DNA from 2 places in the Telluria sp. LT2P34 genome. Region 1 is predicted to be linked to the other one. Evidence: predicted binding sites of a transcription regulator. Region 1 holds the regulator's gene; the other holds the start of a gene.
What was found. The regulator NrdR, encoded in region 1, represses ribonucleotide reductase genes. The targets are predictions, from matches to a motif close to CACNANATNTNGTG.
Positions count from the first base shown of each region.

Region 2: the regulator NrdR is predicted to act here: its motif matches at 3,287-3,300, upstream of AC56KZ_RS09195 (ribonucleoside-diphosphate reductase subunit alpha).

Region 1 is NZ_JCASIN010000001.1:885,096-892,408, forward strand. It holds gene AC56KZ_RS03955 (riboflavin synthase) at 1-115, opposite strand, end outside; gene ribD (bifunctional diaminohydroxyphosphoribosylaminopyrimidine deaminase/5-amino-6-(5-phosphoribosylamino)uracil reductase RibD) at 153-1,277, opposite strand; gene AC56KZ_RS03965 (GspH/FimT family pseudopilin) at 1,311-1,871, opposite strand; gene AC56KZ_RS03970 (type IV pilin protein) at 1,871-2,347, opposite strand; gene AC56KZ_RS03975 (pilus assembly PilX family protein) at 2,370-3,005, opposite strand; gene AC56KZ_RS03980 (PilW family protein) at 3,008-3,925, opposite strand; gene pilV (type IV pilus modification protein PilV) at 3,922-4,464, opposite strand; gene nrdR (transcriptional regulator NrdR) at 4,581-5,039, opposite strand; gene glyA (serine hydroxymethyltransferase) at 5,132-6,379, opposite strand; gene AC56KZ_RS04000 (SDR family NAD(P)-dependent oxidoreductase) at 6,578-7,313, shown strand, end outside.
Region 2 is NZ_JCASIN010000002.1:751,484-758,796, reverse strand. It holds gene AC56KZ_RS09205 (sensor histidine kinase) at 1-1,556, shown strand, start outside; gene AC56KZ_RS09200 (sigma-54-dependent transcriptional regulator) at 1,553-2,995, shown strand; gene AC56KZ_RS09195 (ribonucleoside-diphosphate reductase subunit alpha) at 3,580-6,516, shown strand; gene AC56KZ_RS09190 (ribonucleotide-diphosphate reductase subunit beta) at 6,593-7,313, shown strand, end outside.

The sequences.
Region 1 (7,313 bases):
CGGCCAGCGGCAGGCCGCCGGCATCGATCTCGAGGCGCACGCCGGCGTCCTCGCTGCCCGCCAGCGGCGCTACGGAGTTGATGGTGCCGACGGCGGCGACGATTCCAGTAAACATGCGGTGCTTCCTTGATGAATGATCGGTGTAGTTCAGTTTAAATTAAACGCGCCAGGATGCGCAGGTCGTCCCCGACCTGGGTCACGCCGTGAAAACGCAGTGGTATCTTGTCGGCCAGGCGGCTCAAGGCCGGCAGCGCGAACATGCCCTGCCCGGCGCCCACCAGGCTCGGCGCCAGATAGACCAGCAGCTCGTCGACGCAGCCTTCGCGCACCAGTGAAGCATTCAGCTTCGCGCCGGCCTCGACGTGCACCTCGTTGATTTCGCGCCGCCCCAGTTCGCGCATCAGCGCGGCCAGGTCGACCTTGCCGCCGGCGTTCGGCAGCAGGATCACCTCATGGCCGGCAGCGCCCAGGCTGGCCTGTTTGCCGGCGTCGGGCAGGGCCGCGACGATCCAGCAGGGTTCGCCCTGCAGGATGCGCGCGCCAGGGTCGATCTCGAGCCGGCTGTCGACGATCACGCGCCGCGGCTGGCGCGGGGCGCTCGGGAGCGACGCGGCGCCGCCGGCGGCCAGATCGATGCCGCGCACCGTCAGCTGGGGGTCGTCCGCCTTCACCGTGCCGATACCGGTCAGGATGACACAGGCGCGCGCGCGCCAGGCATGGCCGTCGGCGCGCGCCTGCGGCCCCGTGATCCACTGGCTCTCGCCATTTTCCAGGGCCGTCATGCCGTCCAGGCTGGCCGCGGTCTTGAGGCGCACCCAGGGGGTTGCGCGGCGCATGCGCGCAAAGAAGCCAATGTTCATTTCGTAGGCGGCATTGGCCAGCACGCCCGATGCGGTCTCGATTCCGGCCGCCTGCAATTGCGCCATGCCGCGTCCCGCGACGAGGGGATTCGGGTCCTCCATCGCGGCCACCACCCGTTGCAAACCGGCGTCGACCAGCGCCGTCGAGCACGGCGGCGTGCGGCCGTAGTGGCTGCACGGCTCGAGCGTCACGTAAGCGGTCGCCCCGCGCACGTCATTGCCGCGCGCGGCGGCGTCGCGCAGGGCCTGGATTTCGGCGTGGGCCTGGCCGGCGGGCTGGGTGTGGCCGGCGCCGATCACCGCGCCGTCGCGCACGATGACGCAGCCCACGCGCGGGTTCGGCGCCGTGATATACATGCCCTTCGCCGCCCACTCCAGGGCCAGCGCCATGCCGTCGGTGTCGTTCTTGATCTGCACAGTCGTTTTCGGTTGTTAGGACGGGACCTTGACTCAAGAGGGAGCCTGGACACCGTCGCAATTGTCCTCGCGCGCCGGATCGCACAGGCGCGCCCGGCCCAGCATGTTGATTTTAATACGGCGCAGCGCGCCGCCATGGAACAGCGACAGCGTCCCCGGGCGCGCCGCCGCGCCGTTGGCGTCGCTGCACGAGCGTCCGGCGCCATTGTAGGCGATGTAATACCGCGGCGCTGGCCCGGGGAAGGCAAAGTGAAAGCGCAGGCCCGGCGCCACGGGCCCATGCACGGCGATGATGTCGTCTCCCGCGCCGGCCACGCCGTCATCGTCGCGGTCGGCGAACACCGTCCAGCCCTGTGCCCAGTCGGTACCGGCCGGATCGCGCGGGGCCAGTTTCACGAGTGTGTTGCGCGAAATCGCATGGCCGCGCGCCAGCTTGACGGCCTCGAACAGGTCGCTTGCTGCGCCGCGCAACTGGCGGGCGTGGATCAGCGCGTTCAGGTCCGGCAAGGCAAGCGCCAGCAGCGTACCGCCGATCGCCAGCGCGGCCAGCAGTTCGACCAGGGTGAAGCCCAATCTCGCGCTCGCGGTCCTCATCACCAGCAGCGCGCTGCGTTGCCAATGCTGCCGCTGGCGCCGATGCTGCCGCTCGCCCCCTGCTCCCCCGTGCTGTCGAGGGTCAGCGTGCCGCAGTCCGGGTCGCGAAAGCGCGCGTCCACCTTGTCGGTACCGGGCCGCGCGCTGATGCGCACGCAGTCGCGCAGGAGCCGGTCCGGACAGGCCTGGGCGTCGAGCTCGTAGGCGCTGCCGGCCGCGCTGTTGCCGGACCACCAGGGCAGGCCCGGGCCTGGCGCCGCGCTCGAGAAAGCCAAATAGGTGTGGTACAGCGCCCGATGGTGTTCCTGCTGCTGCATGGCGTTCAGCAGCGCCACCTGCCCTTCCATCCGGCGCGCCTTTGTCACATAGCCGGCATAGCTGGGGTAAGCCAGCGCTGCCAGCACGGACGCGATGACCAGCACGATCATCAATTCGGTCAGGCTGAAGCCGGTCCTGCGGGCGCGGCGGCGATTCATCGTTGGTCTCCTTGTGAATTGGTCAGGAGGCGGCCCGGTGCAGCGCGGGCCAGTTGGCAATTTCACGCCAGCCCAGCCGCTTGCCGGGAGCCGTGCCGGAGGCGGGAGCGTAATAGCCCTGGACGACGACAATCGCCGCCGGGTCGGCGCCGAAACCCATGGCGGTGATGCGGTAGCGCGGCGGCAAGCCTGGCTTTGCCAGCAATTCGATCAGGTAGCGCGGCGCGCGCGCCGGCAGCAGTCCGGCGCCACCCGCCATCGTTCGTCCGCTGAATTGCCCGTACTCGACCGAGCGCTCGCCCGCCAGGTCGACCGCCTGCCAGGCCGGCGTGCCCGGCGCCGCGACCAGCCGGCACAGGCCGGAGCGCTCGGCGCCCGCGCTGCATCCGTCGACGAACGCGCTTGAATCGGCCAGCGCGAAAATCGCCGTGCGCGGCGAGGCCGGCCCTGCCGCGCCGTCGATATCGCGTTCGGCATCGGACAGCGCCGCCTCGGCCGCCGCCAGCGCGACGTGGCGCTCGCGCTCGACACGCGCCGCGTTCGCCGCCATGAGCGCGGCGCGGGTGCTCGACACCGACATCATCAGGACGGCCAGCATCAGGAACAGCACGGTGGCGAGGGCGGCGCCCTGCTGGCCGCTTGGAGAAGGCGGGCGCATGGCTAATCGTGGGGTGCGCCGACCGCGAAGACGGCGCCGAACAAGCGGCGCGACGGTGCGCGGGCGCCACCGCCCAGCGCGGCGGCGGAGAGCGCGGTTCCGGGATCGAGCGCCGCCTGGGTCTGGGCGTATGCGGCGCCGAACAAGGCATGGCCGCCGGGCCGGACGGACGCCGGCGATGGCGCCTCGCCATGCAGCAGGAGCGCCACCCTGACGCTTGCCACCCGTTTCCACCAGGAGTGCACATTGGGACCGGGACCGGGCCCGGCATCGAGCGCCGCGATGGCGCTCGCGTTCACATAGCGGTTCGGGATGCCGTCCCGCGGCGTGTCGGTATCGATCCCGTACAGGACCTGGAAGCTGTCGACACCCTTGACGATGGCGTCCGCGCTCCAGCTGCCGGCGCCGCGGTACTTGCAGCGCAACTCGGCGTCGCCGCCGGCATTCCGGGCGACATAGAAGATGCTCCAGCCTTCCTCGGCCCCTTGCACGGCGAAGCCGGCGCAGTTGAGCATGCTGCCGTCGCCGTCCGGTGCGGCGCCGGCGCCGCGATAGCGCACGGCCAGCACGTCGCTGCCGTGGATGGCGCCCGGCAGTGCGCCGGCCATGGCGAAGCTGGACTCGGGCAGCGTGCGCGCATCGAGTCCGGTGATCGGCGCGGGCGCCGCCGGGCCGGGCGCGGCCCCGCCCTGGCCTTCCCAGTCGACGAAGGCGCCCTGGCGCACCGCGCGGCCGAGGAGCGCGAGTGCAAAGCGCCCGCTGTCGTCGAGGTCGACGGCATCGGCGTGCGCGTCATGCGCCTTTTGCGCGCCGACCAGCAGCAGCGAGGCCGCCAGCAGCAGGCCCAGGCCGGCGGCAAGCGCGACGAGCAGCTCGGCCAGGCCCAGCCCGCGCTGCAGATGCAAGCGAGGCATTTTCATCCCGACACCAGCATGGTGACGAACGGGACGGCCCCACTTGCCGCTGAAACATGCGCAGCCGCGCGGCGCCAGCCGATCTTGACCACCAGCGGCGCGGCGCCTGCGCCGGTACAGGGCCAGTCGGGCGCGCCACTGCCCGCGGCGGGCGCATCGCGGCAGACCAGGATGCGCCCGCCCGGAAAATCGTCATGCACGGCGCGCGCCAGTTCGTACAGGTCGAATTGCGCCAGCTGCTCGCTGCTGCATGCGGCCGCACCGAAGCATTGCAGGGGCGGATCCGCGGGCGCGCCGTTCGCGGCATCGTAGTCGAACAGATAGGGATTGGCGGCGTCGGGCAGCGCCATGGCAGCCCGGTTGACCCGCATGCGCGCCGCCAGCGAGGCCGCCAGCGCCACCGCATCGGAATCGAGCGCCGCCTGCTGGCGCAGGCGCGCGTTCGTCGCCTGGGTGGCGGCCATCCCGAGCACGCCCAGGGCGAGGACGAACATGGCGACCAGCACTTCGACGAGCGTAAAGCCGCTGCTGCGGGACCGCTGCACGGGACACCTCCACAGGTTCACACGCGAGCATTCGCGCGAGCTGTGAAGTTATCAGCGCACTTTTACATGAGCCTGCGTTGGCTCAAGCGTGCGCGGGTGCGTCCAAACAAAGAAATTTATTTGCTTCGATGGCCGACTTCGACCAGGGCCTGCTGAAACTCCGCCAGGTCCTTGAAGTCCTTGTAGACGGACGCGAAGCGGATGTAGGCGATCTCGTCGAGCCGCTTGAGTTCCTGCATGACGAGTTCGCCGACATAGCCGGTATCGACTTCGCGGCGCCCGCTGGTGAGCAGCTTTTCTTCGATCGAGGCCACGGCGGCGTCGATCGCTTCGGCGGACACCGGGCGCTTTCGCAGCGCCAGCATCAGGCTGCTGCGCAGCTTGTTACTGACGAACTCGGTGCGGCTGCCGTTCTTCTTGACGATGATCGGCATCGACAGCTCGATCCGTTCATAGGTGGTAAAGCGCTTGTCGCATTGGGCGCAGCGACGCCGGCGCCGGATGGCGTCGCCCTCCTCGGATACGCGCGTATCGAGGACCTGGGTGTCTTCATGCTGGCAGAACGGACATTTCATGGCGTAATAATAAAGGAGAAAAGGGATTGCATCCCGACTCGTCGGGCTGCAATCCCTCTTTTGTGTTACTCAAGCGGCTGGCGTGCCTTCTTTCAGACCGCGTACACCGGGTACTTATCGGTCAGCACTTTGACTTCCGCCTTGACGCGCTCGATGGTGGCGGCGTCGTGCGGATTGTCGAGCACGTCCGCGATCAGGTGACCGACCTTGGTCGCGTCTTCTTCCAGGAAGCCGCGGGTCGTGAAGGCTGGGCTGCCCAGGCGAATGCCCGAGGTAACGAAAGGCTTCTGCGGGTCGTTCGGGATGCCGTTCTTGTTGCAGGTCATGTGCGCCTGGCCCAGGATCGCTTCGGCTTCCTTGCCGGTAAGGCCCTTGGCGCGCAGGTCGACCAGCATCACGTGCGATTCGGTGCGTCCCGAGACGATGCGCAGGCCGCGCGCGATCAATGCCTCGGCCAGGGCCTTGGCGTTCTTCACGACCTGCTGCTGGTAGGCCTTGAACTCGGGCGTGAGCGCTTCCTTGAAGGCGACGGCCTTGCCGGCGATGACGTGCATCAGCGGGCCGCCCTGGATGCCGGGGAAGATCGCCGAATTGATCTGCTTTTCGAACTCGGCCTTCATCAGGATGATGCCGCCGCGCGGGCCGCGCAGCGACTTGTGCGTGGTCGAGGTGACGAAGTCGGCATGCGGCACCGGGTTCGGATATTCGCCGGCGGCGATCAGGCCGGCGTAGTGCGCCATGTCGACCATGAAGTAGGCGCCGATTTCCTTGGCGACCCGGGCGAAGCGTTCGAAGTCGATTTTCAGGGAAAAGGCCGAGGCGCCCGCGATGATCATCTTCGGCTTGTGCTCGCGCGCCAGGCGTTCCATCTGCTCGTAGTCGATGTCTTCTTCCGCGGTCAGGCCGTAGGACACGACATTGAACCATTTGCCGGACATGTTCAGCGCCATGCCGTGGGTCAGGTGGCCGCCTTCGGCCAGCGACATGCCCATGATGGTGTCGCCGGGTTTGAGCATCGCGAAGAACACGCCCTGGTTCGCCTGCGAACCGGAGTTGGCCTGCACGTTGGCGGCTTCCGCGCCGAACAGTTGCTTGACGCGGTCGATCGCCAGCTGCTCGGCGACGTCGACGAACTCGCAACCGCCGTAGTAGCGCTTGCCCGGATAGCCTTCCGCATATTTATTCGTCAGCTGCGAGCCCTGCGCTTGCATCACGGCCGGCGAGGTATAGTTTTCCGATGCGATCAGCTCGATGTGATCCTGCTGGCGGGTGTTTTCTTTTTGAATCGCGCTCCACAGTTCCGGGTCGACATTGGCCAGCGTGTGATCTTTTGCAAACATGAAAAACTCCAATCGATAAGAGAATCGGGCAAGGCGCAGGTAGCCGCAAGGCCAACAGGGCAGCGGCAGGGCGAATGGGTGGGGGCGCAAGGACTGCCGGATTGTATGTGAACTGCCCGCTCAGGGCAAGGCGAGGTCGCCGGCAATATGGACATTTCGGCTACAATCGGGAAGCACCCGTCAATCGAGGATTCCATCATGATCGTTTTCATTACCGGCGCATCGGCCGGTTTCGGCGCCGAAATGGCGCGCACTTTCGTTCGCAACGGGCACCAGGTCGTCATGGCGGCGCGCCGCAAGGAACGCCTCGATGCGCTCGCGGCCGAACTGGGCGAAGCGGCGCTGCCGGTCGAGATGGACGTGACGGACAAGGCCTCGATCGAGGAAGCGCTGGCCCTGCTGCCGCAATCCTGGCGCCAGATCGATGTCCTGATCAACAATGCGGGCCTGGCGCTGGGCACCGCTCCCGCCCACGAAGCGCCGCTCGACGATTGGGAAACCATGATCGCCACCAATTGCCTCGGCCTGGTGACGATGACGCGAGCGCTCCTGCCTTCGATGGTCGCGCGCGGCAGCGGCCTGGTGATCAACCTCGGTTCGGTGGCGGGCCACTACCCCTACCCCGGCGGTAATGTGTATGGCGCAACCAAGGCCTTCGTCGAACAGTTCACGCTCAACCTGCGCGCCGACCTGGTCGGCACCGGCGTGCGCGCCACCAACCTGGCTCCAGGCCTGTGCGGCGGCACCGAATTTTCGAACGTGCGTTTCAAAGGCAACGACCAGGCCGCTGCCAAGGTCTACGAGGGCACCACGCCCCTGAGCCCGAAAGACATCGCCGACACCGCCTACTGGATTGCGACGCTGCCGCCGCACGTGAACGTCAACAGCATCGAACTGATGCCGACCTGCCAGGGCTTCTCGCCCTTCAATATCA
Region 2 (7,313 bases), on a different contig from region 1:
GGCGGCGCCGCTTCCTGGCCCAGCTGGCCACCCAGGTCGCGCTCGACCTGGCGGTCATTTCGCTGCTCTACCTGGCCGCCGGCGGCGTGCGGAGCGGCCTCGGCATCCTCTACCTGTTCCCGCTGGCCGGCGCCGCCATCCTGGCGCCGCTGGTGCTGGCGCTGTTTTCGGCGGCGCTCGCCACCATCTTCATCCTGCTCGAGGCGCTCTGGCAGGGCGTGATGGACGGCGGCGAACCGGCCCTGATGCAGGGCGGGATGTACGGGATCGCCTTTTTCGCCGTGGTCTGGCTGGTCAACCGGCTGGCGGCGCGCCTGATCGGCCAGGAAGAGCTGGCGGCCCAGCGCGGCGCCGACCTCGAAGTGCAGCAGGCGATCAACGAGATCGTCATTGCCGACGTCGACGACGGCGTGCTGGTGGTCGGGGCGGACGGCGCCATCCACACCGCCAACCCGGCGGCGCGGCGCATGCTCGGTTTCGAGGGGGCGCAGCTGCTGCGGATGGACGAGCCGGGGATCGAGCCGGTGGCTCAGGCATTTGCGGCCTGGATCGGCAGCGGCGCCGTAGCGCCGGCGCCATCGGCGGCGCTGGCGGCGCTTGGGGGAGTTGCCCCGGTGCCGGGCGAGGCCGGACCGGACGCGGCCTGGGTGATCCTGAAGCCCTTCCAGGAAGCCGGAGGCGAGGGCGGCCAGCGCGCCCGCCGTGGCCAGCGCGCGCACCTGAAGCTGCGGTTCGCGCATGTGGCGGCCGGACCCGCTTCGCCGGGGCGGAGCGTGATTTTCCTGCAGGACGTGAGCGCGATCGAAAACCAGGCGCAGCAACTGAAGCTGGCCTCGATGGGACGCCTCACGGCGAGCATTGCGCACGAGGTCAGGAACCCGCTGTCGGCGATCGGCCATGCCACCGCGCTGCTGGCCGAAGACCTGCACGGCAAGGCCGAGCTGCGCCTCTTGAAAATCATCGGCGACAATGTGGCGCGCGTGAACCGCATGGTCGAGGACATCCTGCAGCTGTCGCGCAAGGCGCAGCCGTATGCGGAGCCGCTGCTGCTGGCCTCCTTCCTGGCCGAACTGAAGGCGGAATTCTGCGAAACCCAGGATCTGGCCGATGATATAGTGTGGCTGGGTGGCGCCGGCGCCATCGAGGTGCGTTTCGACGCGCTGCACCTGCGCGAAGTGCTGGTCAACCTGCTCGGCAATGCGATCCGCTATGCCAGCCGCGCCAGCGGCAGCATCCGGATCTGGCCCGAGCTCGACGCCTTCGGCACGCTCGAACTCCACGTGCAGGACGACGGCCCCGGCATCACGCCTGAAGTACGCGCCCACCTGTTCGAGCCCTTCTACACGACCTCGAGCAAGGGCACCGGCCTCGGCCTGTACCTGGCGCGCGAACTGTGCCTGAACAATGGCGCCAAGCTCGATTACGAATCGCGCCTGGACCTGCGCGGCGATGCCGGCGCCGCGGCGGCCGCGAGCGGGCGTTTTGTCATTACTTTCGCGCAGGCGCTGGCGCCGGCCGCTGGCGCGGCCGTCAAGTCCCTGGAAAGGCAGTCATGAGTTCTCCCCGCATCCTTGTCGTCGACGACGAACCGGACCTGCGCGACCTGCTGGAAATCACCCTCGTCAAGATGGGGCTCGATGTCGATTGCGCGGCCACGCTGCGCGAAGCGAGAAGGCTGGTTGCCGACAACGCCTATGCGCTGGTGCTGACCGACATGCGCCTGCCAGACGGCCTCGGGCTCGAACTCGTGCGTGAAGTCTCGGGCAGCTCGAAAACCCCGATCGCCGTCATCACCGCCTTCGGCAGCGCCGAAAACGCCGTGGTGGCGCTCAAAGCAGGCGCTTTCGATTATGTGTCGAAGCCGGTCGTGCTCGACGAGCTGCGCGTGATGGTGCGTTCGGCCCTGCGCCTGTCCGGAAGCTCGGCCGAGCCGGCGCCGGGCGAGGGCGGCGTTCCCTCGCGCCTGATCGGCGACTCGCAGGCAATGGGCGCCCTGCGTGCCCAGATCGCCCGCATGGCGCGCTCGATGGCGCCGATCGCGATCAACGGCGAATCCGGCGCCGGCAAGGAGCTGGCCGCGCGCGAAATCCACGCCCAGGGTTCGCGCGCGGCGAAGCCTTTTGTGGCCGTGAACTGCGGCGCGATTCCCGAAAACCTGATGGAGTCCGAATTCTTCGGCCACCGCAAGGGCGCCTTTACCGGCGCCGCCGAGGAACGCGAAGGCTTTTTCCAGGCCGCGAACGGCGGCACCCTGATGCTCGACGAGGTGGCCGACCTGCCGCTGGCGATGCAAGTAAAACTGCTGCGCGCGATCCAGGAACGGCGCGTGCGCAAGATCGGCGCCACCCTGGAGGAACCGGTGGACGTGCGCATCATCAGCGCCACCCACAAGGACCTGGCCCGTTGCGTCGAAACGGGCGTGTTCCGCCAGGACTTGTTCTACCGCCTGAACGTGATCGAACTGACGCTGCCGCCGCTGCGCGAACGGCTCGACGATTTGCCGGTGCTGGCCAACGCCATCCTGGCGCGCCTGGCAGGGCCCGGCGGCGCCGCGCTCGGGCCGGGCGTGCTGGAGGCGCTGCGCGCCTATTCCTTCCCGGGCAACGTGCGCGAACTGGAAAACGTGCTGGAACGGGCGCTCGCCTTTGCCGACGGCGGCGTGATCGAAGTCGAGGATTTGTCTTTGAAGGCAGCCAGGCTGGCGGAGGCGCCGCGCAGTACTGAGGCGCCGGCGGTGGTCCTGCCTTCGCCGCCTGCTGCGGCGCCGCCGATGCCGGCCGCGGCCCCCATGCCGCCGGCAGCGGGCATGCCCGTTCCCGGTGAGCTGCCGAGCGACCTGCCGGCCTACCTGGAGCAGGTCGAGCGCGACATCATCGGGCGCGCCCTGCAGCAGACCCAGTTCAACCGCACCAGGACCGCGGCCCTGCTGGGCCTGAGCGTGCGCCAGCTGCGCTACCAGATGCAAAAGCTCGATATCCAGGCGCCGGAGAATTAAGCCTGCCAACACGTTTGCTCGCCACGCCTTGGCAATGTCAAACATTGTCAAATAGCGTTGCCTTTTCGCCAGTGCAAAACGGTGCGCCCTGCACCATGTTTGAGCACTGGCGCGGCCGGTTGAACAAGAGTTAAGCAGCAGGTTAGTGCTTACTTACCGTCTACCGCGCATGCGGCGTCGGAAGACCAAATGTCAAGGCCGGCACATGCAGTAAACACCAGAAATCGGAAGTTTATTCACTTGCATCCTGTGCCGAACGGGTACTACAATTAGTCCCATATCAAACCGCATCACTAGATGTAGTGGTAGCGGACCCAAGTATCACAAGCAGTCCGGTTCGGCTAGCTCAGCAGTAAAAGCTAGCTGGCCGAGCAACAATTTAGTTCTGAAATGCCTGGACTAACTTGAAACTGACCGTGCTTCAAACCCGATAACACATCCTTCAGCAAGGACATTGTCCAGCTTGGTCCAACCAGGCCGGCAGGGTGATTTTTGCTTTTATATTTAGACTTGTCGGCTTTTCCGCGTGTGCGGGCGGGCCGTTGAAAACATGGCGGCAGTCGGACTGCCCATCTGGAGGCTCAATGCAGACATCCCAAGACATTTCCATCCACCCGCAAGCTGCGCCAGGCACGGCAGCCGGCAACAGTGCAGCCGAACTGGCCGCGCGCGCCGACTACCGCATCCTGCGCCGCAACGGCGCCGTCGTGCCTTTCGAGCCGAACAAGATCTCGGTCGCGATGACCAAGGCCTTCCTGGCCGTGGCCGGCGGCCAGGGCGCGGTGTCGGCCCGTATCCGCGAGCTGGTGGAAGAGCTGACCAACAACGTGGTCGCCGCCCTGATGCGCCGCCAGCCGAACGGCGGGACCTTCCACATCGAAGATGTGCAGGACCAGGTTGAATTGTCCCTGATGCGCTCGGGCGAGCACGATGTCGCGCGCGCCTACGTGCTGTACCGCGCCAAGCAGATGGAAGAGCGCCGTGCAGCCAAGGAAGCCGCGGGCGGGTCGCAGGTCGCCGCGCCGCAAATCCACGTGATCGACGGCGGCGAGCGCCGTCCGCTGGACATGGATGCCGTGCATGGCCTGGTCAACGCCGCCTGCGTCGGCCTGGAAAAGCACGTCGATGCCGAAGCCATCGTCGCCGAGACCCTGAAAAACCTGTACGACGGCGTGCCGGTCGAAGAGCTGCACAAGTCCGCCATCCTGGCTGCGCGCGCGCTGATGGAAAAGGACCCGGCCTACAGCCAGGTCACGGCCCGCATCCTGCTGCACACGATTCGCAAGGAAGTCTTCGGCAAGGAAGTCCCGCAGGCCAGGGCCGCCGCCGAATACGTCACCTACTTCCCGCAATACATCGCCAAGGGCATCGAGAACGAACTGCTCGACGCCGAACTGGGCAAGTACGACCTCGAGCGCCTGGCCAAAGCCATCGTTGCCGACCGCGACCTGCAATTCGGCTATATCGGCCTGCAGACCCTGTACGACCGCTACTTCCTGCACGTGCGCGAAACCCGCATCGAGATGCCGCAGGCCTTCTACATGCGCGTCGCCATGGGCCTGGCCCTGCGCGAAGCGGACCGCGAAGAGCGCGCCATCGAGTTCTACAGCCTGCTGTCGAGTTTCGATTTCATGAGCTCGACGCCGACCCTGTTCAATTCGGGCACCCGCCGCTCGCAGCTGTCGTCGTGCTATCTGACGACCGTCGGCGACGACCTGGAAGGCATCTACGACGCCATCAAGGAAAACGCGCTGCTCTCGAAATTCGCCGGCGGCCTCGGTAACGACTGGACCCCGGTGCGTGCGCTCGGTTCGCGCATCAAGGGCACCAACGGCAAGTCGCAGGGCGTGGTGCCATTCCTGAAAGTGGTCAATGACACGGCCGTGGCCGTGAACCAGGGCGGCAAGCGCAAGGGCGCGGTCTGCGCCTACCTGGAAACCTGGCACATGGACATCGAGGAATTCCTCGACCTGCGCAAGAACACCGGCGACGACCGCCGCCGCACCCACGACATGAACACGGCCAACTGGATTCCCGACCTGTTCATGAAGCGCGTGATGGAAAAGGGTTACTGGACCCTGTTCACCCCGAGCGAAACGCCGGACCTGCACGACCTGGTCGGCAAGGCCTTTGAAACCGCCTACACGGCGTACGAAGCGAAGGCCGAGCGCGGCGAAATGCTGGTCTTCAAGAAGATCGAAGCACTCGACCTGTGGCGCAAGATGCTGTCGATGCTGTTCGAGACCGGCCACCCATGGATCACCTTCAAGGATCCGTGCAACATCCGCTCGCCGCAGCAGCATATCGGCGTGGTGCACTCGTCGAACCTGTGCACCGAGATCACCCTGAACACCAGCGCCGACGAAATCGCGGTCTGCAACCTCGGTTCGATCAACATGCCACAGCACATGAAGGGCGATGGCCTGGATCACGTGAAGCTGCAAAAGACGATCCGCACCGCGATGCGCATGCTCGATAACGTCATCGACATCAATTACTACGCGGTCGAGAAGGCGCGCAATTCGAACCTGCGCCACCGCCCGGTCGGCATGGGCATCATGGGTCACCAGGATTGCCTGCACATGATGCGCATTCCGTTTGCCTCGGACAAAGCCGTGGAGTTCGCCGACCGTTCGATGGAAGCCGTCTGCTATTTCGCTTACCTGGCCTCGACCGAGCTGGCCGAAGAGCGCGGCCGCTACGAGTCGTATGCCGGCTCGCTGTGGGACCGCGGCATCCTGCCGCAGGACTCGATCAAGCTGCTGGCGGACGAACGCGGCGGCTACCTCGAGCAGGACACGAGCGAGTCGATGGACTGGTCGCTGGTGCGCAGCCGCATCAAGCAGTACGGCATGCGCAATTCGAACTGCGTGGCGATCGCCCCGACCGCGACGATCTCGAACATCATCGGCGTGTCGGCCTGCATCGAGCCGACCTTCCAGAACCTGTACGTGAAATCGAACCTGTCGGGCGAGTTCACCGAGATCAACTCCTACCTGGTGCGCGACCTGAAGGCGCGCGACCTGTGGGACGAAGTCATGATCGCCGACCTGAAGTATTTCGACGGTTCGCTCTCGAAGATCGACCGCGTGCCGCAAGACCTGCGCGAGATCTACGCCACCGCCTTCGAAGTCGAGCCGAAGTGGCTGGTCGAGCAGGCTTCGCGCCGCCAGAAGTGGATCGACCAGGCGCAGTCGCTGAACATCTACATGGCCGGCGCCTCGGGCAAGAAGCTGGACGAAACCTACAAGCTGGCCTGGCTGCGCGGCCTGAAGACGACCTATTACCTGCGCACCATCGCGGCGACCCACATGGAGAAGTCGACCAGCCGTACCGGCGCACTGAACGCGGTGTCGGTCTCGGGCGGCATGGTGGGTCACGCCGCACCGGCCAGCGCTTCGGCCGCACCTGCCCCATCCGTGGCTGCGGTATCGGCATCGGCTGCACAGGAAGCGGACGGCGAAGCTTGCTACCTGCGTCCGGGCGATGCCGGGTTCGACGAATGCGAAGCGTGCCAATAAGCTGCCCGTAACTGAAATGCACGCCCGGCCTTTGCGTCGGGCGCTGCCGTCAAAGAATCGAGAAGAAGGAAATATCATGCTGTCATGGGACGAAGAACCAACGAGCGCGCAAGCTGCGCCGCCACCGCAAGCCGGCGACATGCCGGAGAAGCTTGACGCCGCCCTGGTCGCCAAGCGCGTCAACGCCGACGACAAGCGCATCATCAACGGCAAGACCGACGTCAACCAGCTGGTGCCGTTCAAGTACAAGTGGGCCTGGGACAAATACCTGGCCGGCTGCGCCAACCACTGGATGCCGCAGGAAGTGAACATGCAGCGCGACATCGAGCTGTGGAAGAGCCCGAACGGCCTGACCGATGACGAGCGCCGCCTGGTCAAGCGCAACCTCGGCTTTTTCGTCACCGCCGATTCGCTGGCCGCCAACAACATCGTGCTGGGCACCTACCGCCATATCACGGCGCCGGAATGCCGCCAGTACCTGCTGCGCCAGGCCTTCGAGGAAGCGATCCATACGCACGCCTACCAGTACATCGTCGAGTCGCTCGGCCTGGACGAGCAGGAGATCTTCAACGCGTATAACGAGATCGAATCGATCCACGACAAGGACCAGTTCCTGATCCCGTTCATCGAGACCCTGACCGATCCGAAATTCGAGACCGGCACCCTGGAAAACGACCAGAAGCTGCTGAAATCGATTATCGTCTTCGCCTGCCTGATGGAAGGCCTGTTCTTCTATGTCGGCTTCACGCAGATCCTGGCGCTCGGCCGCCAGAACAAGATGATGGGCGCCGCCGAGC